4 regions of the Microbispora sp. CSR-4 genome follow, and region 4 is predicted to be linked to each of the others. Evidence: riboswitches for the same ligand, from Rfam matches in the RefSeq annotation. Region 4 holds a riboswitch; each other region holds the start of a gene.

Region 1 (7,382 bases), on a different contig from region 4:
TCTGCTCGGCCTACCACGACGCCCGTTTCTTCGGCCTTGACGGCGGCGCGCAGCCCAGCCCCTCGCCGAGCGCCACGCCCAGCCCGTCCCCCAGCGCCGGTCCTTCGCCCAGCCCTTCGCCGAGCCCTTCGCCGAGCCCTTCGCCGAGTGCCACGCCGCCGGGCACGTGCGTACGGGCCAGCAACTACGCCCACACCACCGCCGGGCGGGCGTACCAGTCGGGCGGCTACACCTATGCCAAGGGGTCGAACGACGCGATGGGCCTGTGGAACACCTTCACCACGCACGCGCTGCGCCAGACCGGCCCGGACTACTGGGTGCTCGCCGACGGCCAGTGCTGAACCTGCCGCGCCCCGGGCCCCGCTCCCCGATAGGCCGGGGCCCGGGGCGCGGCCCACGCGTCACACGCTCACGGCCGGCAGGGGCTCACCCGTCTCCAGCAGGGTCTTGAGCGCGGACAGCACCTGGGGCCAGCCCCCGGCGACCATCTCGCGCAGGGTGCTGCCGGGTTCGAAGCCGTCGTGGACGACCGTCAGCTTGACCGTCTCCCCCATCTGCTCGATCTCGAACGTCACCCGCGACCTGCGCTCCCCCTTCAGCTTGGCGAGCACGTCCTCCCCCAGGCCGACCGCCTCGGCCCACTCGGGGGTGAGGGAGTGCCAGGTGTAGGAGAGCCTGCGGCCGGGGTCGGACTCGACGACCACCTGCTCGGGATCGGTGATCGCCACACCGCCCTGGTGCCAGGTCATCGGCGCCCCCGTCTGCCAGTCGGTGTCGAAGGACAGTCCCCAGTAGCGCCGAGTGAAGCCGGGGTCGGTGAGTGCCTGCCACAGCCGCTCGGGCGTGGTCTTGATGTAGGTGGTGTAGACGAACTCGGGGTTGCTCATCGGCTCCTGCTCCAATGCGTTCTTGAGATCGGCGAGAGCACGGGCCCGCTCGCGGTCGAACCTGCTCATCCAGCGGTCCGCGATGGCGTTGATGGGCACGGCGTTGAGGTAGTGCAGCTTCTCCCGGCCACGCCACACCGTGGTCACGAGGTTCGCCGCCTCCAGCACCGCCAGGTGCTTGCTGACCGACTGCCGCGCCATGTCCAGCCCCGCGCACAGTTCGCGCAGCGTCTGGCCGTTGCGGGCGTTCAGGCTGTCCAGCAACCTGCGGCGGCTGGCGTCGGCCAGCGCCTTGAACACTTCGTCCATCTTCCCCATCCCGGACATGCAGCCCTTTGGCTGCATGAACGATAGGCAGCTGTACGGCTGCATGTCAACCTCGCCCGATGATCAGGGACAGGAGCGCAACGCTCCACAAATGGGGGTGAATAGGGCAACAGACCGGTGGTCGATATGTATGTCGCGCCCCGGAATCAGTCCGTCATTACTCTCCTCCGTCATTTATGTCGCCGCCACTTTCGGATCGACACAAGGCGTTACCAACCGTGTATGCACACGTCATTGGTAAGACCACGGCGGTCTTTTACGGTGAGGTTCCCGCCGGCCCGTGGAGGAGTTCCGGATCGACGGCACGACAAGGAGGGGATTTCTCATGAAGACACGGAAATTCCGATTAGCGGCGGCAGCGGTCTCGGTGACCGCGGTCCTCGGGGCGGTGGTCCCGTCCGGCCCGGCGGCCGGCGCACAGTCCGCCCTGCGGATCTATCGTGGCACCGCCACCGTGGTGGTCGACGTCTACGACTACTGCGGAGGTCCCCTCTGGGGCGAGCACCGGTTCGTCGGCACCAGCCGATACAAGGCGGCCGCGAAATTCGTCACCGGTCCACGCAAGTCCGCCGCGGGCAGGGTCGAACGCAACCCCTTCTACTGGGAGTTCTATGTGGGCGACATCGGAGCGCTCGGATCCTTCCAGTTCGGCTCCGCCCACGTTGTCACCGCGTCGGCCCGCGATCTCGGCGGTAACGTACGCGACCCGAAACTCCTGCTGGGCTACTGGGTCACCAGCCGATCGGGCACCTCCTGGTCCGGCAAGCTGGTCGACAGCCACCGCGCCGAAGGGGCCACGTTCAACCATTTCTACGGCGAGAAGACCATCGTCCCCTGCCGCGATCTCGGCACGTCTCGTTTCCTCTACGCCGTCAACGCCGGGGCCACGGTCTCGGGCCGGGTGAGCTCGGGGAGCGCGGCGTTCACCATCCGCGGCTCGACCTACGGCGACAACTACCGGTTCAGGATCACGTTCAACGGCTGACGGGAACGTTCCACGGGTACGACAGGAGGACCAGGTTCGCCACACGGTTCGTGCGGCGACGGCGCACCGGGGGTGGCGCCGCCGCCGGCACCGCGGGCGGGGCGGCGCCGGTCCTCGACCAGCCGCCGGGACGTACGGAGGTGTTGGCCGATGAACGGACGTGTCCTGCCGGTCGCCCTGCTGACAGCCGGTCTGCTGGCCGGCACGGGCGGCGCGTACGGCACCGCCGCCTCGGCCGCGACGCCTTCCTCACCCGGTGTGCCCACCGCGCCCAGCGACCCGACGCCGCCGCCGACAACGCCGCCGACAACGACGGCCGACCACAACGACCAGGACGTCATGTTCGCCCGGATGATGATCCCCCATCATCAGCAGGCGGTGGAGATGGGGCGACTGGCCGAAGACCGGGCGGCGGACGCCCGGGTCGCGCGGCTCGCCCGGCGGATCGAGGCCGCGCAGGCTCCCGAGATCCGGACGATGAGCGGCTGGCTCACGACCTGGGGCGAACAGGTGCCCGGGGAGAGCCCGGCGCCGACGCATCACGCCATGCCCGGGATGATGTCCCCCGAGGACATGCGGCGTCTCGAAGGGCTGTCCGGACGGGACTTCGACCGGGCCTTCCTCACGATGATGATCCGGCACCACGAAGGCGCCGTCACCATGGCGCGCGACGAGCTGAGCGGCGGAAGCTACGAGCCGGCGCGTAGGCTGGCGGAGTCGATCATCTCCAGCCAGTCGGCCGAGATCAAGGAGATGAAGAGCATGCTGAGCGGCCTGCCTGGTTGACCTGCCGGGTCAGCATGCCGGGTCAGGGCACCGTGACGGCCCGGACCGGCGCCGTGCTCGCCGTGGCAGTCGCCACGGCGGAAGCGGCGAGCACGTCGCCGTCGAACACGTCGCCGTCGAACACGTCGCCGTCGAACACGTCGCCGACGAGCGTGGCGCCGTCGAGTATGGCGTTCGAAGCCCTGGCCGTTTCGGACCGGCCGGAGGTTCCCCTGATCGGGCCGGAGATCGCCAGGGCCGGGCCGGAGATCGCCAGGGCCGGGCCGGAGGTCCCAAGGCCCGGGCTGGAGTCCCTATGAGCGGCGGGAGATCCGGAAGGGGGAGGTCACCCGCGCTTGCGGTGCCGTCCGTCGGACGACGCCGCCGCGGTCTTGACCCGTATCCCGGTCACGGCGGTGGAGACCACCGCGAACAGCAGACCGGCCGACAGGACGGCGTCGCCCGGCGAGCACACGATGTCGAGCGGCTTCCCCTGCGTGGCCGCCATGTTCCTGGTGGCGGGCGCAGCGGCGCTCTGGACGCTCGCGTTCACGGCCGCCATGGGCTGGATCGTCACCGGCGTCTTCGGCGTCACCTTGACCTTGCGCGGCAGGCCGTACCCGACGATCGTGCTCGTGTCGCGGACCTTGCGCTTCAGCCACACGCCGTCGACGTTGCCCTCGATCGTGTGGACCTTCCGGCCGACGACCTTCTCGACGATGCCGACGTGGTCGATGTCGCGGATCTTCTTGGACCCTGACCAGGCGAAGAAGACCACGGCGCCCGGCTCGGGCTTGTCGCTCCAGGCGTGGTGCTTCTCGAACCACTTGGCGTGCCGCGTGGTCAGCGCGAACTCGCCGACATGGTCCTGCACCCCGGCCCGGTCGGCCGCCCAGGAGACGAACATGTCGCACCACGGGGCGGCCTTGAAGTCGGGGTCCTTGGCGACGTTTTCGGCGTACCACTCGCCGAACTTGGTGTGTTTCCCGGCTCGTTCGCGGTAGCCCAGCTCGGGGCGTACGGCGTCGAGCAGCTGTCGAGCTATCGGATCGGTGGAAATCGGGGGCTCCTCATGGCGCGCTTCGAGACATGACGAACCGGCCCGCGGGCGTGCGGCATGACGGCATGACCGTCCGGGGACACGCCACGGCGGGGCGGAATCAGAAACGGGAGATGTGGCAGCCCGTCACGGGCGCGCCATCACCCCGGAAGCCTGGAGACGTTCCAGGGCGGGCAGGTGGTCCGGCGACACGACGCGGACCGGGTGGGCAGGTGGAGCCGACACTCCACGCTCTCCTCTCCTTGGCCGCCTACCGGGTTAGCTGACGGGTTCGGGCCAGGAGTAGCCCTACCGGATGGTCCGGATTCACCCCAAGAGACGTGGGTCCCCGGTTCCCGGGATCGATGACTTCCGGGATTCGGCGGTCGCCGGTCGTCCTCGGGTTGAGGACCGCTCACCGGCGAGACACACGGGAAGCTTAGTAGATAACAAGTAAGACACGGCCAAATGGCCTGTAAAGGGGATCATCCCGGCTGTCGCCGTTCCCTGCTTCCGCAGGTCCTCACGGTCGCGGGCCGCCCGCGGTGAGATGCGCCACACCACGCCGTACGGCGCGGCTCTGCCAGCGCGGGTCTGCCGGCGCGGGGTCTGCCGGCGCGGCTCTGCCAGCGCGGGCCTGCTCGCGCGTGTCTGCCGGCGCGGGGTCTGCTGGGCCGAGTGCCGACGCGGTCGAGGGCTTCCGGCTGTCTTGGCGCTCCCCTCGCTCGCGTAGTCGCCGGGTCTGTCCGCGCGTCAGCCTGGGCCTGCCCTGCGCATCGCCCACGCTCCCGCCTCACGCCTCACGCCCGCAGCCTCCGGGGCCGGTCCGTGCGTCGCCCGGGCCGGCCTGTGGGTCCTCCACCGCCTGCCTCCCGCCTTACTCGTGTAGTCGTCGGGCTCGTCCGAGGCGGTGGTAGGTGAAGGCCCAGCGGTCTTCGCCTACGTTGCGGCGGGTGTAGCGCTCGGGGTGCTGGTAGCGGTCGCGGTTGTGGAACTGGCACGCCGGGCCCAGCAGCTTCAGGTCCGTGAGCCCGCCGGTGCTCCAGTTGTCGGCGTGGTCGATCTGGCACATGGTCGCCGGCAGCGGGCAGCCGTCGATCCAGCACGTGGCGTACCGGGCGAAGATGGCCCGCCGCTGGGCAGGAGTCGCCAGACGGACCTTGCGCCCCATGTCCAGCACCTGTCCCTCGGCGTTCATGACGATCCGCACCAGAGTCGAGGTCCGGGCGAGCCGATGCACGCTGGAGACGGGCAGCACCTGCCCGGTCGCCAGCAACAACCCCGGCGCTGTCCCCGGTGCCATCCCCAACGACGCCCCCAGCAGCGTGCCTGCCGACGCTCCCAACGACGCACCCAAGAACGCCCCGGGCATCGCGCCCGCCGACGCACCCGGAGATCCCGGTGACCCACCTTGCGCCGCCCCCCGCGATGCCCCCTGTGCGGCTCCTTGCGATGCCTCCTGCGCCGTCTCCGGTGTCGCTCGCCCGGCTCCCGGTGCCGTTTCCGATGCCCATCCGGGTGGTGTCTCCCGCTCCGGTCCGGGCCCGCCGGGCGTCGCTCCCGACGGTCCCGATGTCCCCGACGCCTGCGTCGCACGCGAGCACCGCGCCTCGCCGCAGCACCGGCACGCGCCCTGGCCGTCGCACCGGCACGTGCTGTGGCCATGCCGGCAGTCCCCCGCAGGCCCAGGCCCGGCGTGGGTGTGACGTGCGGAGGCGTCCTCGGGCGGAGGGTCCGGCCACGCCGCCTCCGAAGGCGCCACCTCCGTAGGCGCTGCCTGCGAGTGCGCCGCCTGCGATGGCGGCGCATCCGAAGCCGTCGCGACCGAAGCCGTCGCGCCCGAAGACGCTATGTCCGAAGGTGCTGTGTCCGAAGGGGCAGCGTGCGAAGGGGCAGCGTGCGAAGGGGCTGTGTGCCAATGCCCGCCACCATGAGCAGGCCATGCTGACACACCCCGCCGGACATGGGTTGCTCCAGACCGGGCCGCGCCGCGATCCCACCCATCGCCCTTGGCGGGCGCGGTCTCGTCGCTCCCGGCAGAGCTGGTACTCACGGTGTCGTCGTCCTCGGCGGAGCCGGCGTTCGCGGTGTGGTCGCCCTCAGCAGCGGCGGTGCTTGCGGTGTCGCGCGGCTCGCACTCGCCGGGCCGCCGCTCACCGGCCCCGCGCTCACCGGCTCCCCAGTCACAAGGCTCCTCATCGCGAGGTCCGATCGCGGCGTCGCCAGAGCCAGCGGCAGGGTCGGTGGCAGGGGCAGCCTCGGCGATGTCGAGCCCGTCCGGGCCGTCAGGGGTATCGGTGCCACCCGAAGCATCGGGGTCGGCCATCGCGCCGGAAACGGCGTCGTCGGCGTCGGCGGGCGCAGGGGCGGCAGTGGTGTCGGCGCTCCCGGCACCGGCATCCGCCTCGGTCTCGGCAGTGTCGAACTCCTCCGGGATGTCGAGGTCGTCGGCCTCGCCGGGCGTCGGATCGCCCGTGTCCTCCCGGCCTTCCCCGAAGCCCCCGGCATCCCGCGCGTTTTCGACGTGGTCGGTGGTGTCGTCGGCCTGGCTCGGCTCGTCAGTGGTTCCGGTGGTGTCGGGGGCGTAGTCGCTGGGGGCGCTGTCGCCGAGGTCTGCGAAGTGGTCGCTGACGTCGTCGTCGGCGGCAGGGTCGGCGGTGTCTTGGGTGGCCGGGTCGGTGTCTTGGGTGGCCGGGTCGCTGGTGTCGTCGGCGGGGTGTGGGTTGTCGTCGGTGGGGTCGGTGGTTTCGGGGTCGGTGGGGAGGGAATCGGCGCTGACCACGACGAGGAGCTCGGTGACGATCTTCTGCTCCAGCAGGGCGATCAGCGCGTCCGCCTGACGTACCGTCAGCGGGCGGTCATCCCCCTGCGCCCTCAGCTTGGCATACGCCTGCAACAACGCCATCAACCGGGCACCGGCCTCACGCGGCAGGTAGAACTCCCCTTCCACGCCGCCGCCCTTGCCCGGGCGGACCCGCAGGAACCGCCGCCCGTAATCAGCCCGCTCATCCCGCTCATCCCCATCGGGGTCCAGCACCGCCCGCAGATGGCGGCCGGCCTTGGCGACCTCCGCCGCCCCCGCTTTACTGGCCAGGTCCACCAAGATCGGCTCCGCCAAGGTGGCCTGCTCATCCGATAGTCCGGCCACAGCGGCGCAGATGGCCTCCACCACCCCCGCCGCCAACTCACCCGCAGCGAACTTCTCCCGCACGACGGGGAGGCGCGGCAGTTCCGCCCCCAACGTGAGCAGGCGGCCCGCACCGCCCACCGTCATCCCCCCTCTGGTGCGCAACCAGCACCGGGTGGAGGCATGCCCATGCTGCCTGGCCTGCCCCGCACGATGCACCCGCCCCACCCGATCGGCCAGCGCGCAGGTGAT
Region 2 (7,382 bases), on a different contig from region 4:
GACCGTCGTCGAGCGCGCCCCCTCCCTGCGGGACGGCGGCTACAAGATCGACGTCCGGGGAGCGGCGCTCGACGTCGTCTCCCGCATGGGCCTGCTCGACGAGGTGCGGCGGCACAGCACGGACATGCGGGTCGCGCGTTTCGTCGACGCCCGGGGCCGGCAGATCGGCACGATGAGCGCGCAGTTGTTCGGCGGCCGCGAGGGCGACGACGTCGAGATCATGCGCGGCGACCTCACCCGGCTCCTGCACGCGGCGGCCGGAGACGGCGTCGAGTACGTCTTCGACGACTCCATCACCGCCCTGCGGGAGACCCCCGAAGGAGTGCACGTCACCTTCGCGAACGGCGCTCCTCGCACGTTCGACGTGGTGGTGGGGGCCGACGGCCTGCACTCGAACGTGCGCGCGCTGGCCTTCGGCGAGGAGTCGCGGTTCGTCCACGACCTCGGGCACTACATCTCGATCTTCACGGTGCCGAACCACCTCGGCCTGGACCGCACGGAGATGATGCATCCGGCGCCGGGCAGGAGCACCGGGATGTACAGCACGGCGCGCGCCGACGACGCCAAGGCGATGTTCCTGTTCTCCTCGCCGCCGCTGGAGTACGACCGGCGCGACCCCGCCCAGCAGAAGAAGCTGCTCGCCGGCCTCTTCTCCGGCCAGGGCTGGGAGGTTCCGCGCCTCCTCGACGCCATGGAGGACGCGCCCGACTTCTATCTCGACTCGATCAGCCAGGTGCGCATGGACCACTGGTCGTCGGGCCGGGTGACACTCGTCGGCGACGCGGCCTACTCGGCCTCGCCCGCGTCCGGTCAGGGCACCAGCCTGGCCCTGGTCGGCGCCTACGTTCTCGCGGGCTGCCTCGCCGAGGCCGCGGGAGACCACGCCGCCGCCTTCACCGCGTACGAGCGCGAGCTGCGGCACTTCGTGGAGGAGAACCAGAAGCTCGCCGAGGGCAACCTCAGGGGCATGGTGCTGAAGTCCGCGGCGCAGATCCGGTTCCAGATGCTGATGCTGCGGCTGATGCCGCACCTGCCGGGCAGGAACCGCATGATCGAGCGGGTCACCGAGCCGATCCGCAAGGCCGCGACCGCGATCACGATCAGGGACTACCGGGCCCAGGCCGCGTAGCCACCCGCACGCACCGGCAACATTTCCGGGTTGTCCGGCATCTCACCCCACATGAGACTGCGCACGGTTCTCGCGACACTCGTCCTGGCCGCCGTTGCGCTGGGCGGGCAGCCCGCGACGGCCGCCACTCCGGTCACGATCGCGTACGCCAGGTGGACGCACACCTGGGAACTGGTGCTGACCGACGGACACGTGGTGAAGGTGCCGGAAGCGCTCGCCGTGGCGCCCCCCGACGCGGTCAACCCGGGGGCGCGGGCCGCGTTCCTGGTCAGCGGGGACGGCCGGCGCTTCTTCTACTTCCGCAAGTCGGACGGCCGGTTCGCCGAGCGGACCCTGCACGGCAGGGAACATGTGATCCGCGACCTAACCGTGGCCACGACCGGCGAAGAATGGCCGTCGGTGTCGTACGACGGCGGTTTCGTGGTCACCAAGACCTCGGCACCGGGCCTGGGAGCCCTGCTGGACCTGCGGAAGGGCAGGAGCCTGCCGCTGCCCGGAAAGACGGACACCTGGAACTTCGCGGGATTCAGCCCGGACGGCGCGCGGCTGCTGATGCAAGGGGAAGACGGCCGGATGACGGTGTTCGACCGGGGGCTGCGCACCCGCCTGCGGTCGAAGACGCGGCTGTGGGCGACGGCCCTGGCGAACGACCACGTCACGGCGGCGGAGCCGGTCGGCTCGTGGCCGAAGTCGCGCACGCTGCGCCTGGTCGACCTGCGCACCGGCAAGGCGAGCCGCACCGTGACCGTACGGCTCCCGCGCGGGCGGCGGATCGACGACCTCGACTTCGACAAGGCGGGACACCTGGTCGTCCGGTCGAAGACCGAAACCGGAGTGACGGTCTACCGGGTCTCGAAGACGACCGGCGTGGTGACGCGGGTGCGGAGCCTGGTCAGGCCCGACGCGAAGATCTGGGTGCTCCCCGGTGACGACGCGTACGAGCCGTGGACGGAGAAGAAGTGACTCCGGCCCTTCCGCGACGTGTGAACGACTCCCCTCGGTCAAACGTCGTACTGGTGAGCGGAAGGGGAAGCATCGTGCGCACCGTACTCGTCTCGGGCATATCGGCGATCGGGCTGGCGTTCCTGCCGGCCGCGGCGGCCTCGGGAGCGGCCCACCAGGGCGGCCAGGCCGGGGAGACCGCGCCCACGTGGCGGCTGGCCAAGGTGAACACCCTGCCCGGGGACGACGTGCTCGACGACGTGACGGTCCTCGGCAACGGGTCGGTGTGGGCGGCCGGCCACCGGGTCGTGAACGGCACGCGGCGGGGCCTGGTCGAGCGGTTCGACGGCCGATCGTGGAAGGTGCTCCCCGGCAGCCCGTCGTACGAGCTGACGGCCGTGACCGCCGGCTCGGACAAGAACGTGTGGGTCTTCGGCCCGGGGAAGGCGAGCCGGTGGAACGGCCGGACATGGACCACCTTCTCGCTCGGCAGCGGCTTCTCCACGACGGACGCCGACGGCACGGGCGCGAAGGACGTCTGGGCGGTCGCCGACTCCTCGGCCTCGGCCAGGCACTGGAACGGGTCGTCGTGGCGGAGCGTCCCGCTGCCGGCCCACGCCGCCGCCGTCGACGCGTACAAGGCCGGTGACGTCTGGGCGGCGGGGGCCAAGGGCACCCGTCCCGCGATCATGCGGTGGAACGGGAAGTCCTGGGCGCTGGTGCCCACCCCCGCGATCAAACTGCCCGCTCGCGACGCCGCCGCGGTGCTCACCGACATCGCCGTCCTCGGCCCCCGCAACGTGTGGGCCGTCGGCGGCGTGAGCTGGGAGGGCGCCGACGACCAGGGCGACGACAAGATCTACGACCGCCCCCTGGTCATGCACTGGAACGGCCGCTCGTGGACCGCCTCGGTCGGCGCCGTCAACGCCCAGCCGTACACGGAGGTGGAGCCCGACGGCGCGGGCGGCGTGTGGATCGTGCAGAGCGACTGGAACTCCACCCTGTGGCATGTCACGGGTTCGACGTGGCGGAGCACCCCGATCCCCCGGAAGGCCGGCACCGACGCCGCCCTGTTCTCGATCGCGCGCAGGCCCGGGACGACGACGCTGTGGGGCGCCGGGTTCACCGCGCCGCAGGGCGACCCCGACGACCCCTCCGCCAACGGCGCCTTCTGGCGTACGAACTAGCCATCCGGCAGGTCACGCCCGCTCGTGCAGGGCGGCAGCCGGGCGGCGCAAGCGACGATCAACGCCCCCCGGACCACAGGCGGGCAGCCGAGGGGCCGAAGGCCTCCAGGGTCAGGATGTACGCCGCCGCCAGGGCTTACTCGCCTTCCTCCGCAGGTCAGGCCCGCCATGGGACGAGTGTGACCAGCGCCACATCTCTTCCGCAGATGCACTCTGACCTGCAACTTCGCGCAGTTGATCCCTTTTATGCGCTTCTTATCCTTTTGATGCTCTTTGCGGAGATATGGGGCTCTTGGTAGTTTCCTTGCCCATCGGCGGGATCCACGTGACCTCGTCGTTACGAACCCGGCCCCGCCGGGTTCGACCATCCACAGTCGCCGTCGCCCCGCCTCTCCGCCCCCCTGGGCGCCGGTGATGCCGAATCCGAGCCGCTAGGAGGCTCGGAGCCGGGGAACCAATCGACCTTCGACGAAGGTCTGGGGTGAATCGGCGCGCCGGCGCCGTAGGGCGATCTTCCCTGCCCGAATCCGTCAGCTAACCCGGTAGGCGCAAGCGGAAGACCAAAGGGAGAGATCCTCCTGTCCACCAACTCCACCACTCTGCTCCGCATCGCCTGCGTCACGATCGGTAGCGCGGCGCTCACCGCGTCGGCCGGAGCATTGAGCGCACTCCCCGCAGCCGCCGCGTCCGCGACGGTGACATCCCCACCCCCGGCCCCCGCCCCCGCCCCCGCCCTCACCTCGGCGGTCATCCCGCCCGTGCCCCCCACAACGACCACCCCCCTGCATCCCGCGCCCGTGGCCGAGAACTCCGCCACGAGGAAGCTCACCAAGGCGGCTCTCCAGCAGGAGAAGGCCGAGCGCGCCATCAAGGTGGCGAAGAAGCAGCTCGGCGACCCGTACGTGTGGGGCGCCACGGGCCCAGGAGCGTTCGACTGCTCCGGGCTGGTCCAGTTCGCCTGGCGCAAGGCCGGCGTCAAGCTCCCGCGTACGACGTGGGCGATGCTCAGGCACGCCAAGAAGAGGGTCTCGCTGTCGCACCTCAAGCCCGGCGACCTCATCTTCACCAGTGGCGGCGGCCACGTGGGCATGTATCTCGGGCACAGGAAGGTGATCAGCGCCCCCCACAGCGGCGCGGTGGTCAGTGTCGACAGGCTCAACGCCTATTGGAGGGGCAGCTTCCTCACCGCCGTACGCCCCGGCGTCTGACCCGGGACGCCCTCGGTGGAGACGCGCCGCCGCGCAGCGCATCTCCGCCGAGGGCGTGGCCGGAGGCTACGCGTCCTCCACGACGAGGCGCCGGAGCAGGGCCAGCAGGGTCGCGCGGTCCGCGTCCGGCAGGGCGGTGTAGCACCTGGCGAGCACCTCGTCGGCGACCTTGCGCCCGGCTTCCAGGACCCGCTCGCCGGAAGGGGTGAGATGGTGCTCGATGCGCCTGCCGTGCCCGGGCCTGCGTTCGATCCATCCCTGGGCCACGAGCCGCCCGGCGAGGGTGCCGAAGGCCTGCTCGGTCTGGAACGTCGCCGCGGCCAGCTCCCGGGCCGACGCCCCGGGGGTACGGCTGATCGCCCGGAGGGCGTCCCACTGGGCGAGCGTCGCGCCGATCGCCGACAGCCCGCTCTCCAGGGCCCGGTGCTGCCGATATTGGACCTGTTTGACCGCCCGCCCGAGTTGTTGCAGATCGCGACCTGTCCCTCACCATGTCGGAGGCCGGCACCGGCAGACCGGCCCTGATCCTGCACGGCGGCGGCGGCCCCGCCACGATCGCCGGGCTCGCCGGGCACCTCTCCCGGACGGCACACACCCTGACGCCCGTGCATCCCGGCTGGGACGGCACCGACCGTCCCCCGTGGCTCACCGGCATCGACGACCTCGCCCTCGCCTACCTGCACTGCCTGCATCGCCTGGGGTTGCGCGACGTTCTCGTCGCCGGCTCCTCCCTCGGCGGCTGGACCGCCGCCGAGATGGCCGTACGCGACACGGCGGGGATCATCACCGGGCTGGTGCTGGTCGACGCCGTGGGCGTGGACGTCCCCGGCGAGCCGATCCGCGACTTCTTCGCCCTGGACGCGCGCGGCGTGGCCGAATACGCCTGGCACGACTCGCAGCGCTTCTACGTCGACCCGGCCGGCGTCCCCGCCGACCAGCTCGCAGCCCGGGCGGCCGACATGGCCACCATGCGCACGCTGGCGGGCGACCCCTACATGCACGATCCCAAACTGCTCCGCCGGTTGCGGCACGTCGACGTGCCCGCGCTCCTGGTGTGGGGGGAGAGCGACCGGATCGTCACCCCCGCCTACGGAGCCGCCTACGCCGGCGCCTTCGCCAACGGCCGGCTGGAGGTGATCCCGGAGGCCGGTCACCTGCCGCACATCGAACAGCCGGCGGCCACCTTCGCCGCGATCGACCGCCATCTGCACGCGGCCGGTTCGCCGGCGACCAGCGCTTAGCCCGCAGTCACCCGCCCGCCGTCACCCGCCCGCAGTCACTCTGCGGTCCTGCGGGCGGAAGCCGCGAGCCGGTCCGCGAGCGCCGCGACACGGTCGCGCAGCTCGTCCGGCCGCTCGATGACGAACGGCCGGTCGAGTGAGGCGAGCACCGGAGGCAGCCAGTCGAGCCGCTCCGCGCGCACCTCGACGCGGAGCCAGCCCTCGTCCCCGGAATCCGCCAGGGTCGCGACGGCGGCGGGAAGCCGGGCGCGGATCTGCTCGACCGTCCCCTGGATCCGCAGCACCACGTCGTACCGATATCGAGCCGTGGCGAATCCGGCCAGGACGTGCTGCGCCGGATCGAACCCGGCGGGCGGCTCGAACGAGCCGGGCAGCGTCCTCGCGTCCGCGATGCGGTCCAGCCGGAAGGTCCGGTCCTCGCCGATCTCCGGATCCGCGCCCGTGACGTACCACCGGCCCGAATGGGCGACGAGCCCGTACGGATGCAGCGTGCGCTCGCTGCGCCGACCATCGGCGGCGGTATACCTGATCGAGATCGGCCGGTGATGGCGCACCGCGTCGGCGACGCAGAGCAACACGGCGGTCTCGGGAACGGCGGACTCGCCGGGCGGGGCCGTGAAGGCGAGGGATTCGAGCACGGTGTCGAGCCTGCAGGCGAGCCGCTCGGGCAGAACGCGCCGGATCTTGGCCGCCGCCGTCTCGCTCGCCGTGCCCGCCGCCGTCGTCAGCCCCGCGCGGCGACCGGCGACCAGGCCGAGCAGCACGGCGAGCGCCTCGTCGTCGCTCAGCATGAGCGGGGGCATGCGATATCCGGGGGCGAGGCGATAGCCGCCGTATCGGCCGCGCACCGACTCGACGGGCACATCGAGGTCGATCAGGTGGTCCACATATCGCCGCACGGTGCGCTCGTCGACGCCGAGCCGGTCGGCGAGCTCGGCCATCGTCCGCGTGCCGCCCGACTGCAGGAGCTCCAGCAGCGTGAGAACGCGATGAGTCGGTCGGGCCACGTCACACAATCTAGTGACAATACTGGGCGGTTTCTGTCCGGTATCCGCCCTAGTGTTCCCGGGACGAACAACCCGGGAACCAGGGAGATCACCATGGACTTCGTGTCGATCCGCATCATCACCGACGACGTCGCGCGCCTCGCGGGCTTCTACGAGCGGGCCACGGGCGTGCGGGCACGCTGGGCGAGCGCGGAATTCGCCGAGATCAAGACCGCCTCCGCGACCCTCGCGATCGGCAGCACCCGCACCGTCCCGCTCTTCGCACCCGGCGCCGCCCGGCCGTCCGCCGACCACAGCGTGATCGTCGAGTTCCTCGTCGACGACGTGGACGGCGTGCACCGGAGCCTGACCGGCCACGTCGAGGAGTTCGTCCAGGAGCCCACCACGATGCCGTGGGGCAACCGGTCGCTCCTGCTCCGCGACCCCGACGGCAACCTGGTCAACTTCTTCACCCCCGTCCCCCCGGAGGCAATCGCGAGGTTCCCCCGCTGACGGCTCCCGCCGACGCGGGAACGACCACGGAGGTGGCGTCCTCGCGCAGGGTGAGTTCGAGCACCGGCGCGATCGTCCCGCCGAAGGCGGCCCGCGCCGCGCCGGGCCCGGCCGTCCACGGATCCGGCCCTCCGATGGAGCGGTAGTTGAGAAAGCTCACGACCTTCAGGTCGGGC
Region 3 (7,382 bases), on a different contig from region 4:
GGCGGCATCTGCGTCGCCGGCGGCGTGGGCCGCAAGCCCTGACCGGCCGGAACGACCTCGCGGGCGTGCCCACGAGGCGGCCGCACAGCGGGCGTGCTCCCGGCTGAGGCAGCCACAAAGCGGGCATGCTCCCGGCTGAGGCAGCCATACAGCGGGCCGTGCCCACCGGCTGAGGCTGCCTCACAGCAGCGCGGCGAACCGGGCCGCGACGAGGTCCCAGCGCCACTCCTCCTCGATCCAGGCCCGGCCCCGCTCGCCCATCGCGCGGGCGCGGGCGGGGTCGGCCAGCAGATCGCCCACCGCGGCGGCCACCGCCGTGTGCGACGTGCCGTCGACCACCAGGCCCGTCTCGCCGTGCCGTACGGCGTCGGGGGCGCCCCCGGAGGAGCCCGCGACCACGGGCAGCCCGGTGGCCGACGCCTCCAGATAGACGATGCCGAGGCCCTCCACGTCGAGCCCGCCGAACCTGCTGCGGCAGGGCATGGCGAACACGTCGCCCGCGTCGTAGTAGGCCGGGAGGGACGCCCAGGGCACGGACCCGGTGACGACCACCGAGCCGCGCAGGCCGGCCCCCGCCGCCGTCCGTTCCAGCGACCGCCGCAGCGGGCCGCCGCCGACCAGCAGCAGGACCGCGCCGGGAACCCGCCGCAGAACGAGCGGCCAGGCCCGCAGCAGCACGTCCTGGCCCTTGCGCGGCACCAGCCGGGAGACGCACACGACCACCGGCCGGTCGCCCAGGCCGAGGGACGCGCGGATCCGGTCGCCGCCCGCCCCCGGACGATAGAGGGTCGTGTCCACGCCGGGCGCGAGCCGTACGAGCCGGGAGGCGGGCACGACCCGGGCGATCCGGCGGCGGGTGTACTCGCCGAGATAGGTCACGATGTCGGCCCCCGCCCCGATGCGGCGCAGCAGGGCGCGCGCGCCCGGCAGGCGGGCCCACGACGCCTCGTGCCCGTGGGTGAGCATGACGATGCGGCCCGCGCCCGCGGCGCGCAGGCCGGGAGCCAGCAGCCCCAGCGGCGCCGCCGCGCCGAAGACGACGGTCGCGCCGTCCTCCACCAGCGCCGCCGCCCGTCGCGCCACCGCGCGGGTCGGCAGCATCAGCGAGGAGGGATGCCGGACCACCTCGTACGGCTGGCGGGCGTCGAACTCCTCACACCCCTTCCAGCGCGGGGCGTACACGACCACGGAGCCGGGCGGCCTGCGCACGGCGAGGCCGTGCACGAACGCCTGGATGCCGCCCGGTCTGGGCGGGAAGTCGTTCGTGACGATCAGCGTCCGCTTCGTCATCCTCACCCCCGCTGCCGGCGTGATCACGCGGTCCCCCCGCGCCGCCCGAGAACGCATTGTCGCAGTCCCGGCCGGGTCGTCGCGGTCGGACGATCAGGTCCGGGCGAGCTGCTCGCGCGACCACGACCGCCAGGCGCGGGTCAGGTCGCCGGCGGTCAGCCCGAGCTCCTCCCGCAGGGCGGCGCCGATCTCCTCGCGCAGCGCGGCGCGATAGAGGGCGACCAGCCTCGGCTCGCCGAACCGGGCCGCGATGTAGCGGCAGGCGAGCCACGCCTCCTCGTACGCCTGGGCGGGCCTGGCGGCGAAGTCGGCGGGCCCCGGCAGGCCGCCGAGCGCCGCCCTCCCGGCCGCGACGTCGGCGGCCAGCTCGGCGGCGACCGTACGGACCGGCAGCCCGCTGTCCAGGTAGCCCACGTAGTCGGCGAAGCCCTCCATGAGCCACATCGGCACCGTGCGGCGGCCGGCGGTCGCGACGTGCGTCAGCTCGTGGGTCATGACGACCAGGCGGCCGGTCGCGGACAGGCGGGCGAACGCGGCCGGCTGCACGATCACCCGGTCGCCGGTGGCGACGGCCGCCAGGCCGTCCACCTTCGCCGGCGCGGCCAGCACGGCGGCCTGCTCCTCGGTGCGCGGCACCAGGACCACCGCGCCGCCGAGCCCGCCCCAGACCCTCGTGACCGTACTGCCCGCGCGGCCGGCCAGCGCGGCGATCTCGGCGACCAGCGGCCGGGGCGACCCGACGACGACGGCGCGCTCGCCGCGGGCGACCGAGGCGCCGGTCCACATGCCGGGATGCTCGCGTACGGCGGCGCGGGCGTCGAGCCGCAGGGCGCGCAGCGGGTCGGGCGGCGCCGCGGCGGCGGGCCCGGCCAGCAGCGCGGCCAGCGCGACGGCCACGGCCGCGATCCGGCGGGGAGTGGCCCCGGCGGGTCCGGGCCGGCTCCGGCCGGCTCCGGCACGCACGCCCGGCGCGCACGCGGGCACGCCGCTCGTGACAGTCACGCCGTGCATGGTAGCCAGCGCATGTCACGGCCCCGCCCACCTCGGCGAGGTGGACGGGGCCGTAAGGACGGCGCCGGTCGAGGGGGCTTGGTGACCGGTGCCCGTCAGACGCCCGGCCGGACGGCACCCACGAAGGTGCTCCTCCGGTAGGCGTCCAGCTTGTCGATCCTGACCCGCGTGCCGCTGTGCGGGGCGTGGATCATCCTGTTGTGCCCGACGTACATGCCGACGTGGCCGCCGCCGCTGGTGAAGATGAGGTCACCGGGCTCGAAGTGCCCCCAGGACACCTTCTTCCTGACCGCGCTGCGGATGGACCACGTCGTGCGCGGCAGCCGTACGCCGGCCTTGCGCCAGGCGTACTGGACCAGGCCCGAGCAGTCGAACGCGCCCGGTCCCGTGGCTCCGTAGCGGTAGGGGTCGCCGATCTGCTTCTCGGCGGCCTTCACCGCGCGCCGGGCCCTGGCCCGCTGGAGCGAGGCCCTGCTGATCTTCCGCTTGGCGGTGTGCCTCTTGGTCCGCTTCTTCGCGGCGGCGTTGCGGGCGGCGGTCTTCGCGCTCTCCTCGGCGCCCGTCTTCGTGGCCGTCTTCGTGGCCGTCTTGGTGGCCGTCTTCGTCGCCGTGGCCGTCGTGACGACCGTGACCGTCGCCGGGTCGGCCGCCGGGTCGGCCGCCGTGCCGGCTGCCGCCGCCGGATGTGCTCCAGCGACACCTACGGATGCCGTCAACGCGGCACCACTAACGGCAATTCGGGCAAGACGGGACAGACTGGGGGTGGTAGACAGGATCTCTCCTCGGGTCTTCCGCTCACGCCTACCGGGTTAGCTGACGGGTTCGGGCGGGGAAGTCGCCCTACGGCGCGCGATGCGCCGATTCACCCCGGACCTTCGCGTGAAGGTCGGTGGTTCCCCGGCTCCGTGCCTCCTGACTGCACGGACTCGGCTGGCCATCGGCGTCGGGGGGATCCCACGGGGGAGGGTGATGAAGGACGCCGATGCCGCTGGATGACTGCGACCGGCCGGCCGGACCGGGACGCACGGCGGCGAGGCGTGCTCGCCGCGGCCCAGAAGCTACCCAGGACTCGCGGCGTTCGGCAAAGCGCTCCAGCCGGATAAAGGTCGCATAACGAAGGCCGCGGAGAAGAAATCGCAGCTTACCCACACCGCGAATGCGCCAAATGTGACCCTGCCCACAATTTGCACAACAAGCGCCGATGGGGTCACATTTGCCGCGTCAGTCACAGATCGTCACGGAGACGGCGGGACCGTCAGGGGCGCACGGCTCCGATCGCGTGATACTCGGCGAGTGTGACGACTTTCACAACATCGCCGGTCTGCGGGGCATGAACGACCTTCCCGTCGCCGGCGTAGATGCCGACGTGCCCGTATCCGGCGTGCCAGAGCAGGTCGCCCGGCTGGAGGTCGTCGAGCGAGACCCGGCGGCTCGCGCCCCAGGCCCACTGCTCGTAGCTCGTCCGGGGCAGCCGGACGCCCGCCGCCGCCCACGCGGCCTGCACGAGCCCGGAGCAGTCCCAGGCGCCCGGTCCGGTGCCCCCGTAGCGGTAGGGCTTGCCGATCTGCTTGTAGGCGAACTGGAGGGCGGCCAGCGCGTTGCCGGACGCCGGCCCGTTGTAGACGACGCCGGCGCTGTTGGGGTTGCCGGGGTTGAACGTCCCGAGCGAGCGCAGCAGCTTCATCTGCTCCCGGACGAGCTTGTCGACCTTCTCCTTCTCGTCCGCCAGCTCGTCCTTGACGTCGGCGGCCTCCTTGTAGACCTGCTTGCTCTGGTTGCGGCGGTTCTTGAGGTCCTTGATGGCGCCCTCGTACGCCTTGAGCCGCCCGGCCCGCTCGGCCGACATGTGGTTGAGCGTGGCGAGGCCGCTGAGCATGGCGTCGGGGTTGGAGCTGTAGAAGACGCCGCCCCACGACCCCATGTCGCCGACCTGGTAGCTGCTGACGGCCATCGAGACCAGCCCGGAGCGTAACTCCTCGACCCGGGCGTTCTGCTTCTTGTAGTCCTCGTTGATCGTGAGGTACTTCTGCCGGGCCTTCTTCCACTTCTCGTTGGCCGCGTTATAACGGTCCACGAGCTGGTCGGCCTGCGCGTTGAGCTTGCTCAGCTTCGCTTTCACCTGCGCGACAGTGGGCTTCGGATCCGCCTGCGCGCCCGTCATCGGAGTGAGCAGGACCACGGCGGCCAGACCGGCGGCCACCGGCACACGCCCTCGCACTGAGCCCCCTTGAGGATAAACCTCTTTGATCGACGAAACCTGCGGCGCGACTCTATCTAGGCGATCTTGAAGCTTCAACCTATTCGCAGGTATTCGCGGCAGTCGTCACCTACTGTGACGTCGCAGGTCCGGGGCGTGCGCGGGACGCGTCAACCGCGGCCGAGACGGCGCAGCAGCAGGATCGAGGGCACCGGCCGGGCGCCCATGCGGCGCACCGACTCGGCCACCTCCCGGTCGGAGGAGACGACCGCGATGGCCCGCCCCGGCGGCTCCGCCCGCACCAGCGTGCGGATGAGGTCGTCGGCGATCTCCCCGGGCGCGCTGAACATCACCCGCACCCCGCGCGGCGCGGACACCTGGACGGGCCCGTTCAGCTCGGCGCCGTCGAACACGCACGTCACCTCCGCCCGCGTCTGCACGGCGAGCCCGCCGAGCCCGGTCAGCAGCCGGGCCCGCTGGTCGGCGAGGGTCAGCGACGGATAACCGGTCTTGGTCACGTTGTAACCGTCGACGATCAGATGCAGGTGAGGGATGGCCAGGAGCTGGTCGAGAAGCTGCGGGTCGTCGTTGGCCAGCGCCCGCGCGGGCACGGCCGTCACGCCCGGCTCGCCGGGCACCACCGCGTTCACGTAGTCGGCCGGCCTGCTGATCGTCGTGGGCAGGCCGAGCTCCTTGCGCAGCCCGGAGGCGGCGTCCTGGAGCGCGTCAAGCAGCACCCGCACCCGGGCGTCCTCGATGCTGCGGCCCTCGCGGGCGGCCCTGCGGCTGGCCTCGAGCTGGCGCTCGGCGTCCGCCAGGCGCTCCTTGAGCCGGCGCAGCTCGGTCTCGGCCGCGCCGTTGGCGCTCGCGGCCCTGGCACGCGCCTCGGCCGTCTCGGCCTCCAGCTCGGCCGCCCTGGTCTCGGCGGCCTTGACCCGCTCGCGGGCGTCGTGCAGCTTGCGCCGCAGGTCGGAGTTCTCCGCGCGGGCGGCCTTGAGCTGCTCGCGCACCCGGTCGATCTCCTCCTTGGCGGAGGCACGCTGCGCCGCGAGCTGCTCGCGCAGCCGCGTCTCCGCCTGCTCCCGCTGGGTGCCCGCGGCGGCGGCCTGCTCAAGGTCGGTCCGCGCCTGCTCGACCAGGTCCGGCCAGCCGGGCGGGCGGGTCAGGTAGGCCGCCGCCGCGACCAGCACCGGCTCGGCCGCCGGGGGCACCGTGCCCTCGGCCAGGCTCCCCACCAGCTCGGGCCAGGCGGTCTCCACCGCCTCGGCCACCCGCTCGCGGAACTCCTTGTCGTTTTCCAGCTGGGCCGCGATCGGCGCGCTGCCAAGACGGGCGCGCTTGCGCGGGTCGAACCTGGCGATGTTGCGCAACGGCGGCGGCACGGCCGCGGCGGGCATCGAGCCCAGCACCTGCGCGGCGACCTCCACCACGTGTAAACGGACCTGCTCGGGCAACGGACGAGACAGGCCTTCTCCGGCTGAACTCATCTCGTCGCTCCTCGGCCGTGTCCTACAGATCTTCTGCCCACTGGGGTCGCCCCGGCGGCGCCTCGCGGTGCTGTCGCCCCCGAATGCGAGAACGTCCCGATATCCGGCGTCCCCGAGGCGTGAGCCTCACGGCGCGCCCACCGGACCGCCCTCCCACGGCAAGATCTGCGAGACACTCCCATGTTCCTGTCTTCTTTTAAGGGTACGGCCGTCACACCGTGACCATGTCGCGTTCATGATCTGTCACGACGCCCGCCGGGGCCGGGACCCGGCGACGCACAACCCCTTCGCGGACGGCCCGATTCCCGTCCGTACGCTTTCGGCGGTGTTCACACGCTTCGCCGGGGCCTGGAGCGACGAGCTGGTCTACGCGATGCCGGCCCGCGAATGGCGCGCCGCAGCGGCCTGGGCGCAGCCGCCCGCCTGACCGTCGCTTGACCTCCGCATGGGGTGGGTGCGGCAATTGTCGGTCGGGACTTCTATGGTCTTGGGCGTGGATGCGGTACAGGGCACGCTGGACGAGCTCGGCACTCCCCTGCGGGAGGTCACGTTCGTCGTCTTCGACCTGGAGACCACCGGCGGGTCGTCCGCGGAGCACGCCATCACGGAGATCGGCGCGGTGAAGGTGCGCGGCGGCGAGGTGATCGGCGAGTTCGCCACGCTGGTCGACCCCGGTGGCCCGATCCCGCCGTTCATCTCCGTGCTGACCGGCATCACCGACGCGATGGTCGTGGCCGCGCCGAAGTTCTCCGAGGTGCTGCCGAGCTTCCTGGAGTTCATCGCGGGCGCCGCGCTGGTGGCGCACAACGCGCCGTTCGACATGTCGTTCCTGAAGGCGGCGTGCCAGGTCAACGGCTACCCGCCCCCGGCCAACCCGGTGGTGGACACCGCCGACCTCGCGCGCCGCGTGCTGACCCGCGACGAGACGCCCAACTGCAAGCTGGCCACCCTCGCGCGGGTCTTCCGCAGCTCCACCGAGCCCTGCCACCGGGCGCTGGCCGACGCGAAGGCCACGGTCGACGTGCTGCACGGCCTCATCGCCCGGGTCGGGTCGCTCGGCGTGCACACGCTGGAAGACCTGCGCGGCTTCGTGCGCGCTCCCACGCCGGAGCAGCAGCGCAAACGCCACCTCGCCGACGGGGTGCCCGGCGCGCCCGGCGTCTACATCTTCGAAGACGCCAACGGCGAGGCGCTCTACATCGGGAAGAGCTCCAACCTGCGCAACCGCGTGCGCAGCTACTTCACCGCGAGCGAGACCCGCTCCCGCATCCGCGAGATGGTCGGCATCGCCGAGCGGGTCAGGACGATCGTCTGCGCCACCGCGCTGGAGGCCGAGATCCGCGAGCTGCGGATGATCGGGGCCACCAAGCCGCGCTACAACAGGCGGTCCCGCTTCC
Region 4 (7,382 bases):
CAGGGCGCGCAGTGGTCGTGAGCGCATAGGTCCTTCCTCCTCCGTCGCTTCTCCTCGTCCGGGGCGTTCGCCCGGGACGGGGCCCAACTCCAGCGGAGGCGGTGCTAAACGCGGATAAGCGAGATCGGCTTATCCATGGCTAACACCGGCTGCGCCACCCTCGAACCCGAGCGGGAGGTTCGGATGCGGGTGCTCGTGGTCGAGGACGAGGAACAGCTGGCCGAGGCCGTCGCCCGGGGGCTGCGGCTGCACGCCATCGCGGTGGACGTGGCCTACGACGGTCAGGAGGCGCTGAAGCTGGCCTCCTACGTCGACTACGACGTGGTCGTGCTCGACCGCGACCTGCCCGAGGTGCACGGCGACGACGTGTGCCGGGAGCTGGTCACGGCCGCCGGGGCGAGCCGCATCCTCATGCTGACGGCGGCCGGGCGGGTGCGTGACCGGGTCGGGGGCCTGTCCCTGGGCGCCGACGACTACCTGGTCAAGCCGTTCGCGTTCGCCGAGCTGGTGGCCCGCATCCGGGCCCTGGCCCGGCGCTCGCCCCGGGCGGTGCGGCCCGTGCTGGAGCGGGCCGGGATCCGGCTCGACCCCGCCCGCCGTACGGTGGTGCGCGACGGGCGGCAGGTGGCGCTGGGCCGCAGGGAGTTCGACGTGCTGCACGAGCTCATGCGCGCCGGCGGAGGGCTGGTCAGCTCGGCCCGGCTGCGCGCGAGCGTGTGGGACGAGCACGCCGACGCGGGCACGGGCGTGCTGCGCGTCACCATCACCTCGCTGCGCCGCAAGCTGGGCGAGCCGCCGGTGATCGAGAACGTGCCGGGCCGGGGGTATCGGCTGTGAGGCGTGTGCTGTCCCTGTGGAGCAGGCTCGGCCTGCGGATGCGGCTCACCCTGCTGTACGGCGGGCTGTTCTTCCTGGCGGGGTCGGTGCTGCTGTGGTTCACCCACCTGCTGACCGCGCGGGCGCTCAACCAGCGGTTCGTGGTGGCGGTGGCGTCGAAGGTGACCGGCGTCGGCGCCCCCGGGGCCGTCATGGGGACCACGCTGCCCGACAGCGACACGCTCGCGCAGCGGGTGCGCACCAACGTCGAGCAGGGGGCGGCCGACGTGCTGAGCGACGTGCTCCGCTCCTCGGTGGTCGTCATGGTCCTCGTCGGCGCCGTCGCGGTGGTGGTGGGCTACCTGGTGGCCGACCGCGCGCTGCGCCCGCTCGACCGGGTGACCGAGACCGCGCAGCGGCTGTCGGAGAGCACGCTGCACGAGCGGATCGCGCTGCGCGGCCCCCAGGACGAGGTCAAGCGGCTCGCCGACACCTTCGACGCGATGCTCGACCGGCTGCACCGGGTGTTCGACGCCCAGCGCCGGTTCATCGCCAACGCCTCCCACGAGCTGCGCACCCCGCTGGCGATCAACCGTACGGTGCTGGAGGTGTCGCTGGAGGAGCCGGCGGCCTCGGAGGACCTCAAGGCGCTGGCCCGCGCGCTGCTCGGCACCAACGCGAGGTATGAGCGGCTGATCGAGGGCCTGCTCATGCTGGCGCAGTCGGAGCAGGAGGTGACCGCGCGCAAGCCGGTCGACCTGCGGCAGGTCGTCCGTACGGCGATGGAGCAGATCGACCTGCAGCCGCGCCGCAGGAAGGTCATCGTGCACGAGGACCTGTGCCCGGTGGTCGCGCACGGCGATCCGCTGTTCCTCGAACGCTGTGTGTTCAACCTGCTGGAGAACGCGATCAAGTACAACGTGCGGGACGGGGAGGTCTGGGTCCGCTTGCGGGAGGACGAGGCGGGGGTGAGCGTGACGGTGGAGAACACCGGGCCGCCGGTTCCGCCGTACGAGGTGGACGACCTGTTCGAGCCGTTCCGCCGGCTCGGGGGCGACCGGGTCCGCTCCGCCCGCGGGGCGGGCCTGGGCCTGTCGATCGTCCGGGCCATCGCGGTGGCACACGGCGGCGGGGTGGAGGCGCTGGCCCGGCCCGAGGGCGGCCTGGTGGTGACCGTACGCCTGCCGAAGTAAGCCGTGCGGCCGTGCGCGCCGTGACCCCGCGGGTCGCTCAGGCCTGGTCGCGGGTCAGGGCCAGCAGTTCGCGCAGCATGTCCTCCGCGAGGGCGGCGAGGGAGCGCTGCTCGTCCTCGCGGAGCCACTGAACGAAAGCGATCTTGAACACGGTGACGCCCGACTCCGCCGCCAGGGTGGCCGCGGGCTCGTCCACGCCTCGCGCGCGCAGGGCGCCCGCGACCGCCTCGGCGAGGGTGGCGAGCTTGTGCCGCTCGCGTTCCTGCAGCGCGGGGTTCTGGTCGATCACGGACTGCCGGGTTCGCGAATGATGCCGGCGCTCGTCCGGGAAGAAGGACGTCGCGGACCGCAGGGCGCAGGCGACGATCTCGATCGGCGACGCGTCCGGCGGCGCGGCCTCCACACCGGCGAGGAACGCCTGGGTGAACAGGTGCTGGTTGTGGAAGAGGACCTCGCGCTTGTCGCTGAAGTGGCGGTAGAAGGTGCGCTCGGTCAGGCCGACGGACTGTGCGATGTCCGTGGCGGTCGTCTGCTCGAACCCGTGGGTCGCGAACAGTTCGAGCGCGGCCTCCTGCAGCCGCTCGGCGGCCCCGGGCGCCCAACGCGTCATGCGATCAAGTGTAGTGATGACGGCCACGAAGGAGTACCGTGATGTCTGTGACTGACGTCAGTCACAGACATCAGTTTTTCGGGAAGTCGCTCCGCCCTGCCGGCGGTGCGCCGAAGGAGATTCCTCATGCGTGTTTTCGTCACCGGAGCCTCCGGATGGATCGGCTCCGCGGTGACCGATGAGCTGCTCGCCGCCGGTCACGAGGTCATCGGACTGGCGAGGTCGGACGCGTCCGCCGCCGCCCTGGAGGGCAAGGGGGCCCGGGTCCGCCGCGGCGACCTCGACGATCTCGACGGCATCCGCCTGGGCGCCCGGGACGCCGACGCCGTCATCCATCTCGCGAACAAGCACGACTGGTCCGACCCGGCCGGCACGGCGGCGACCGAACGAGCCGCCGTGCAGACCATCGGCGAGGCGCTGGAGGGAACCGGTCGTCCGTTCCTGCTCGCCTCGGGACTCGCCGGTTTCGCCCCGGGCCGGCCCGCCACCGAGGACGACCCGTCGCCGTTCCACGGCCCCGATTCGCCCCGCGGCGGGAGCGAGAACCTGGCGCTGGAGTTCGTCGAGCGTGGCGTGCACACCGTGAGCCTGCGCTTCGCGCCGACCGTGCACGGCACCGGCGACCACGGCTTCATCGCGATCCTCGCCGCGATCGCCCGCGAGAAGGGCGTTTCGGGTTACCCGGGCGACGGCGCCAACCGCTGGTCCGCCGTGCACGTGCGCGACGCCGCCCGCATGGTCGCACTCGGCCTGGAGAAGGCGCCCGCGGGCGCGCGGCTGCACGCCGTCGCCGAGGAAGGCGTCCCGACCCGCGTGATCGCGGAGGCGATCGGCCGCGCGTTCGGCCTTCCCGTCGCCTCGATCGCCCCCGGAGACGTGCCGGACCACTTCGGGTGGATCGGCAACTTCTTCGGCATGGACCTCGCGGCGACCAGCACCGCGACGCGCACCCTCCTCGGGTGGACGCCCACCGGCCCGGCCCTCGTCGACGACCTCGACACGGGCGCGTACGCGATCTCCCGTTGACGACGCCGCGACCAAGGGCGCGTCAAGCGAGGCCGGGAGATTTTTCCGGGTCCCGGCGCGGGGGTAGCGCCCCCGCGCCGGGCCCGCGGCGGAGGGCGGGGCAGGGCGGGATCGCCGTCAGGGGCGGGGTCCCGCTGATCGGGGGCCGCCTCACCGTACCCTTGCCGTCCGCTTTGTACCGGACTTGACGGGTAAAATCCCTCTTGTAGTTACTTGACCGGTCTGACCTGGTCTATTAGCTTTTAGGCAGCTCAGGGCGCACTTGCTCATCTCAATGGTCAAGAAGCCCTCCTCAGACCGACGCGGCCGGCCATCCCGGCCTGCCGCCCGGCCGCCGAGTCCGCGTCCGCGCGGAGCCGGGGACCCACCTCTCCTGGGGTGAATCGGCATGCGTGCCGTAGGGCGACTTCCAGCCCGAACCCGTCAGCTAACCCGGTAGGTGGCATGGAAGTAAGGGAGAACGCCCCACCATGCACGTCTTCACCACTTGGGTCCGCGCTGCCCTCGCGGGCGGAGCCCTCGCCTCGGCCGTGCTGATCGCGGCGCCCGCGGCGCACGCGGACAACCCGGCGACCGGGAAGGGTCCGGCGACCGCGCAGTCCATGCCGGAGATCGCCGCCAGGCTGCCCAAGATCACCTCGGCCGACGTGCTGAAGCTGGCCAGGAGCCAGATCGGGATCAGCGAGAACGCCAAGGGCGGCGGCACCAAGTTCCAGGAGTGGTACATGTCCACGCCGCGCGCCCGCGAGACCCTCGCCCGCGACGGCGGCAAGCTCGCCGACTACCTCAACGCCCCCTGGTGCGACATGTTCGTGTCCTGGGTGGGCCAGCAGCTCGGCATCGGCCCGGTGATGGGCGCCGACGCGTACACCGTGAAGCACGCGCAGTGGTTCGCCGACCACGGCCGCTGGGGTCACACGCCCAAGCCGGGCGCGGTGGTGTTCTTCGCCTGGAGCGGCAGCAAGCACATCGACGACATCAACCACGTCGGGTTCGTCGTCAAGGACAACGGCGACGGAACGATCCAGACCATCGAGGGCAACACGGGCGACGGCGGCGCCGTCGAGGCCCGCACCCGTCCCACCTGGCAGGTGGCGGGATACGGCTACCCGATGTACCCCGGGGACCTGTCCGCCTCCTCCTGACGGACGGCCTTCTGGCGGACGATCCATCGTCGTTCCGACGACGGCCCACAAGCGCGCCGGTGATCCCGGCGCGCTTCGCCGTCCCGGCCGGGAGCGTACGGCTCCTGCCGAATTGACCTACGCGAGCGCGAGCTGCGAGCCTGACGGCATGCACGCGTTCGACGTCCTCGGCGATCCGGTGCGCCGCCGGATCCTGGAACTGCTCGCGGAGGGCGAGCGCCCCGCCGGGGAGATCGGCGCGATCGTGCAGGAGGAGTTCGGGATCTCCCAGCCCGGGGTGTCCCAGCACCTGCGCGTGCTGCGGGAGAGCGGTTTCGCGACGGTCCGGGCCGAGGGCACCCGGCGCCTTTACGCCGTCGACCCGGCGCCGCTCCGCGAGGTCGACACCTGGCTCGACCACTTCCGCCGCTTCTGGAACCAGCGCCTCGACGCCCTGGGCACCGAACTGGCCCGCGGCAGGCGCGAGCGCCGACTCCGGGACGACGCCCGTCCGTAAGCCGTGCGCGTGCAGATCGCCGCATTCTGCATTATTGGCTCAGAATCACCTGGTCGGCAGGAGTCACGCCGTGGTCATAGCGCTGCTGGGCGCTGGTTAGCGGAGCCGGCCGGGGAATCGGAGCCGCGACCGCGCTCGAGTTGGGCCGGCTCGGCTATCACGTGATAGTCAACTATCTGAGAGACGCCGACTCCGCGGAGCTGGTGGTCAAGCAGATCGGCGCCGCGCAGGCGGTACAGGCCGACGTGACCGACGAAGCCCAGGTGACCACGCTGGTGGACCGGGTGGTCGCCGAGCACGGGCGGATCGACGTGCTTGTGGGCAACGCCCACACCGCGGCGCCGCCTTTCGGCCCGCTGGAGCATGTGCCGTGGGAGGCGTTCGCAGCCAAGATCAGCGATGAGCTGGCCGGCATCTACCACCTGACCCGGCGGGTGCTGCCGGTCATGCGCCGGCGGCGGTCCGGCCGGATCGTCTACGTCTCCGCTACCGCGGCCGAGCTGATCATCGGCAGTGCCGCCCAGTCCACTGCCAAAGCCGCGGTGAACGCCTTCGCCCAGCAGATCGCCGGCGAGACCATACGGGACGGCATCACCGTCAATGCCGTCGCCCCTGGCGCGGTTCGTACCGATGCCACCGCTGAGGTGTTCACCGATGGCATCCGGCGCCACTTCGGTGACCGGTCGGTGACCGGCACGATGCTGCGGCCGCAGGATTTGGCTCGCCCGATCGCCGCGCTCGTGGACGGCGCGTTCGCCACGGTCACCGGCCAGGTGATCCGGGTCGATGGCGGATACGGGCTGCTGAGTCAGTTGCTGGACGGCCTACCGGCCCAGTTCTCCACGGCTTCGTGACCCTCAGAACAGGGAGTGCGGCTCAAACCCCAGGTTGATGACGTCGACCCAGGTCACAGCCCGGGGGAATACGCTGATGAGGCGGTCGCGCTCATGTCCGAGCTCCACCGGCCGACGGGCCTGCGGTTGTCGGCGGGCCTGCGCGCTTAGAGAGTTGCGGTACACCGTCGCCATTCCGATGGCGAACCCATCAGGTCGGCGACGGTGATCGCATGTGGCACGCGCACTGGTTCGGCCTGCTGTCGCGTGCTCAGCTTGGGCGAGCCTCGGGCCCGGACCGGCATTCGCGACAGGCCGAGGTCAGGCGCCGACGTAGGCCGCGAGGTGCTCGCCGGTGAGGGTGGAGCGGGCGGCGACGAGGTCGGCCGGGGTGCCTTCGAAGACGATCCGGCCGCCGTCGTGACCGGCGCCGGGGCCCAGGTCGATGATCCAGTCGGCGTGCGCCATGACCGCCTGGTGGTGCTCGATCACGATGACCGACTTGCCGGAGTCGACCAGCCGGTCGAGCAGCCCGAGCAGTTGCTCGACGTCGGCGAGGTGGAGACCGGCGGTCGGCTCGTCGAGGACGTAGACGCCGCCCTTGTCTGCCATGTGGGTGGCGAGCTTGAGCCGCTGCCGTTCGCCGCCGGACAGCGTGGTGAGCGGCTGGCCGAGGGTGAGGTAGCCGAGGCCGACGTCGGCGAGCCGGTCGAGGATGGCGCGCGCGGCGGGCGTGCGGGCCTCGCCGGAGCCGAAGAACTCCTGTGCCTCCGACACGGGCATCGCGAGCACCTCGCTGATGTCGCGCCCGCCGAGCTTGTGCTCCAGCACCGCCGCCTGGAACCGCTTCCCCTCGCACTCCTCGCAGGTGGTGGACACTCCGGCCATCATCGCCAGGTCGGTGTAGATCACGCCGGCGCCGTTGCAGGTGGGGCAGGCGCCCTCGGAGTTGGCGCTGAACAGCGCCGGCTTCACGCCGTTGGCCTTCGCGAACGCCTTGCGGATCGGGTCGAGCAGCCCGGTGTAGGTCGCCGGGTTGCTCCGCCGCGAGCCGCGGATGCCGCCCTGGTCGACCGACACCACGCCCGCGCCGGCCGGGACCGACCCGTGGATGAGCGAGCTCTTGCCCGACCCGGCGACTCCGGTGACGACGACGAGCACCCCGAGCGGGATGTCGACGTCGACGTCGCGCAGGTTGTTCGCCGTCGCGCCGCGGATCTCCAGGGTGCCGGTGGGCGTGCGCACCGTTTCCTTGAGGGCCGC

What was found. Region 4 has a riboswitch for cyclic di-AMP ahead of FLV34_RS32300 (CHAP domain-containing protein). Riboswitches for the same ligand answer to the same signal wherever they lie in the genome.
Region 1: linked by a shared signal. The riboswitch ahead of FLV34_RS37735 (CHAP domain-containing protein) and the one ahead of FLV34_RS32300 (CHAP domain-containing protein) in region 4 are both predicted to bind cyclic di-AMP.
Region 2: linked by a shared signal. The riboswitch ahead of FLV34_RS06935 (C40 family peptidase) and the one ahead of FLV34_RS32300 (CHAP domain-containing protein) in region 4 are both predicted to bind cyclic di-AMP.
Region 3: linked by a shared signal. The riboswitch ahead of FLV34_RS02180 (C40 family peptidase) and the one ahead of FLV34_RS32300 (CHAP domain-containing protein) in region 4 are both predicted to bind cyclic di-AMP.

Annotation. Positions count from the first base shown of each region.
Region 1 is NZ_VJVX01000099.1:2,316-9,697, forward strand. Features, by position in the region: gene FLV34_RS37715 (PHB depolymerase family esterase) at 1-341, shown strand, start outside; gene FLV34_RS37720 (SRPBCC domain-containing protein) at 402-1,196, opposite strand; gene FLV34_RS37725 (hypothetical protein) at 1,540-2,199, shown strand; gene FLV34_RS37730 (DUF305 domain-containing protein) at 2,350-2,985, shown strand; gene FLV34_RS37735 (CHAP domain-containing protein) at 3,311-4,024, opposite strand; cyclic di-AMP (ydaO/yuaA leader) riboswitch at 4,256-4,398, opposite strand; gene FLV34_RS37740 (DUF222 domain-containing protein) at 4,881-7,382, opposite strand, start outside.
Region 2 is NZ_VJVX01000005.1:23,947-31,328, reverse strand. Features, by position in the region: gene FLV34_RS06950 (FAD-dependent monooxygenase) at 1-1,129, shown strand, start outside; gene FLV34_RS06945 (hypothetical protein) at 1,181-2,092, shown strand; gene FLV34_RS06940 (hypothetical protein) at 2,167-3,258, shown strand; cyclic di-AMP (ydaO/yuaA leader) riboswitch at 3,664-3,822, shown strand; gene FLV34_RS06935 (C40 family peptidase) at 4,017-4,466, shown strand; gene FLV34_RS06930 (MarR family winged helix-turn-helix transcriptional regulator) at 4,533-4,862, opposite strand; gene FLV34_RS06925 (alpha/beta fold hydrolase) at 4,958-5,707, shown strand; gene FLV34_RS06920 (YafY family protein) at 5,743-6,714, opposite strand; gene FLV34_RS06915 (VOC family protein) at 6,808-7,206, shown strand; gene FLV34_RS06910 (glycoside hydrolase family 68 protein) at 7,163-7,382, opposite strand, start outside.
Region 3 is NZ_VJVX01000001.1:462,936-470,317, forward strand. Features, by position in the region: gene FLV34_RS02165 (SAM-dependent methyltransferase) at 1-42, shown strand, start outside; gene FLV34_RS02170 (glycosyltransferase family 4 protein) at 181-1,290, opposite strand; gene FLV34_RS02175 (hypothetical protein) at 1,384-2,292, opposite strand; gene FLV34_RS02180 (C40 family peptidase) at 2,397-3,017, opposite strand; cyclic di-AMP (ydaO/yuaA leader) riboswitch at 3,089-3,243, opposite strand; gene FLV34_RS02185 (C40 family peptidase) at 3,557-4,519, opposite strand; gene FLV34_RS02190 (NYN domain-containing protein) at 4,669-5,985, opposite strand; gene FLV34_RS02200 (DEDD exonuclease domain-containing protein) at 6,479-7,382, shown strand, end outside.
Region 4 is NZ_VJVX01000059.1:12,732-20,113, reverse strand. Features, by position in the region: gene FLV34_RS32325 (hypothetical protein) at 1-27, opposite strand, end outside; gene FLV34_RS32320 (response regulator transcription factor) at 184-837, shown strand; gene FLV34_RS32315 (cell wall metabolism sensor histidine kinase WalK) at 834-2,009, shown strand; gene FLV34_RS32310 (TetR/AcrR family transcriptional regulator) at 2,047-2,619, opposite strand; gene FLV34_RS32305 (SDR family oxidoreductase) at 2,746-3,645, shown strand; cyclic di-AMP (ydaO/yuaA leader) riboswitch at 3,968-4,101, shown strand; gene FLV34_RS32300 (CHAP domain-containing protein) at 4,116-4,790, shown strand; gene FLV34_RS32295 (helix-turn-helix transcriptional regulator) at 4,939-5,286, shown strand; gene FLV34_RS32290 (SDR family NAD(P)-dependent oxidoreductase) at 5,379-6,140, shown strand; gene FLV34_RS32285 (excinuclease ABC subunit UvrA) at 6,441-7,382, opposite strand, start outside.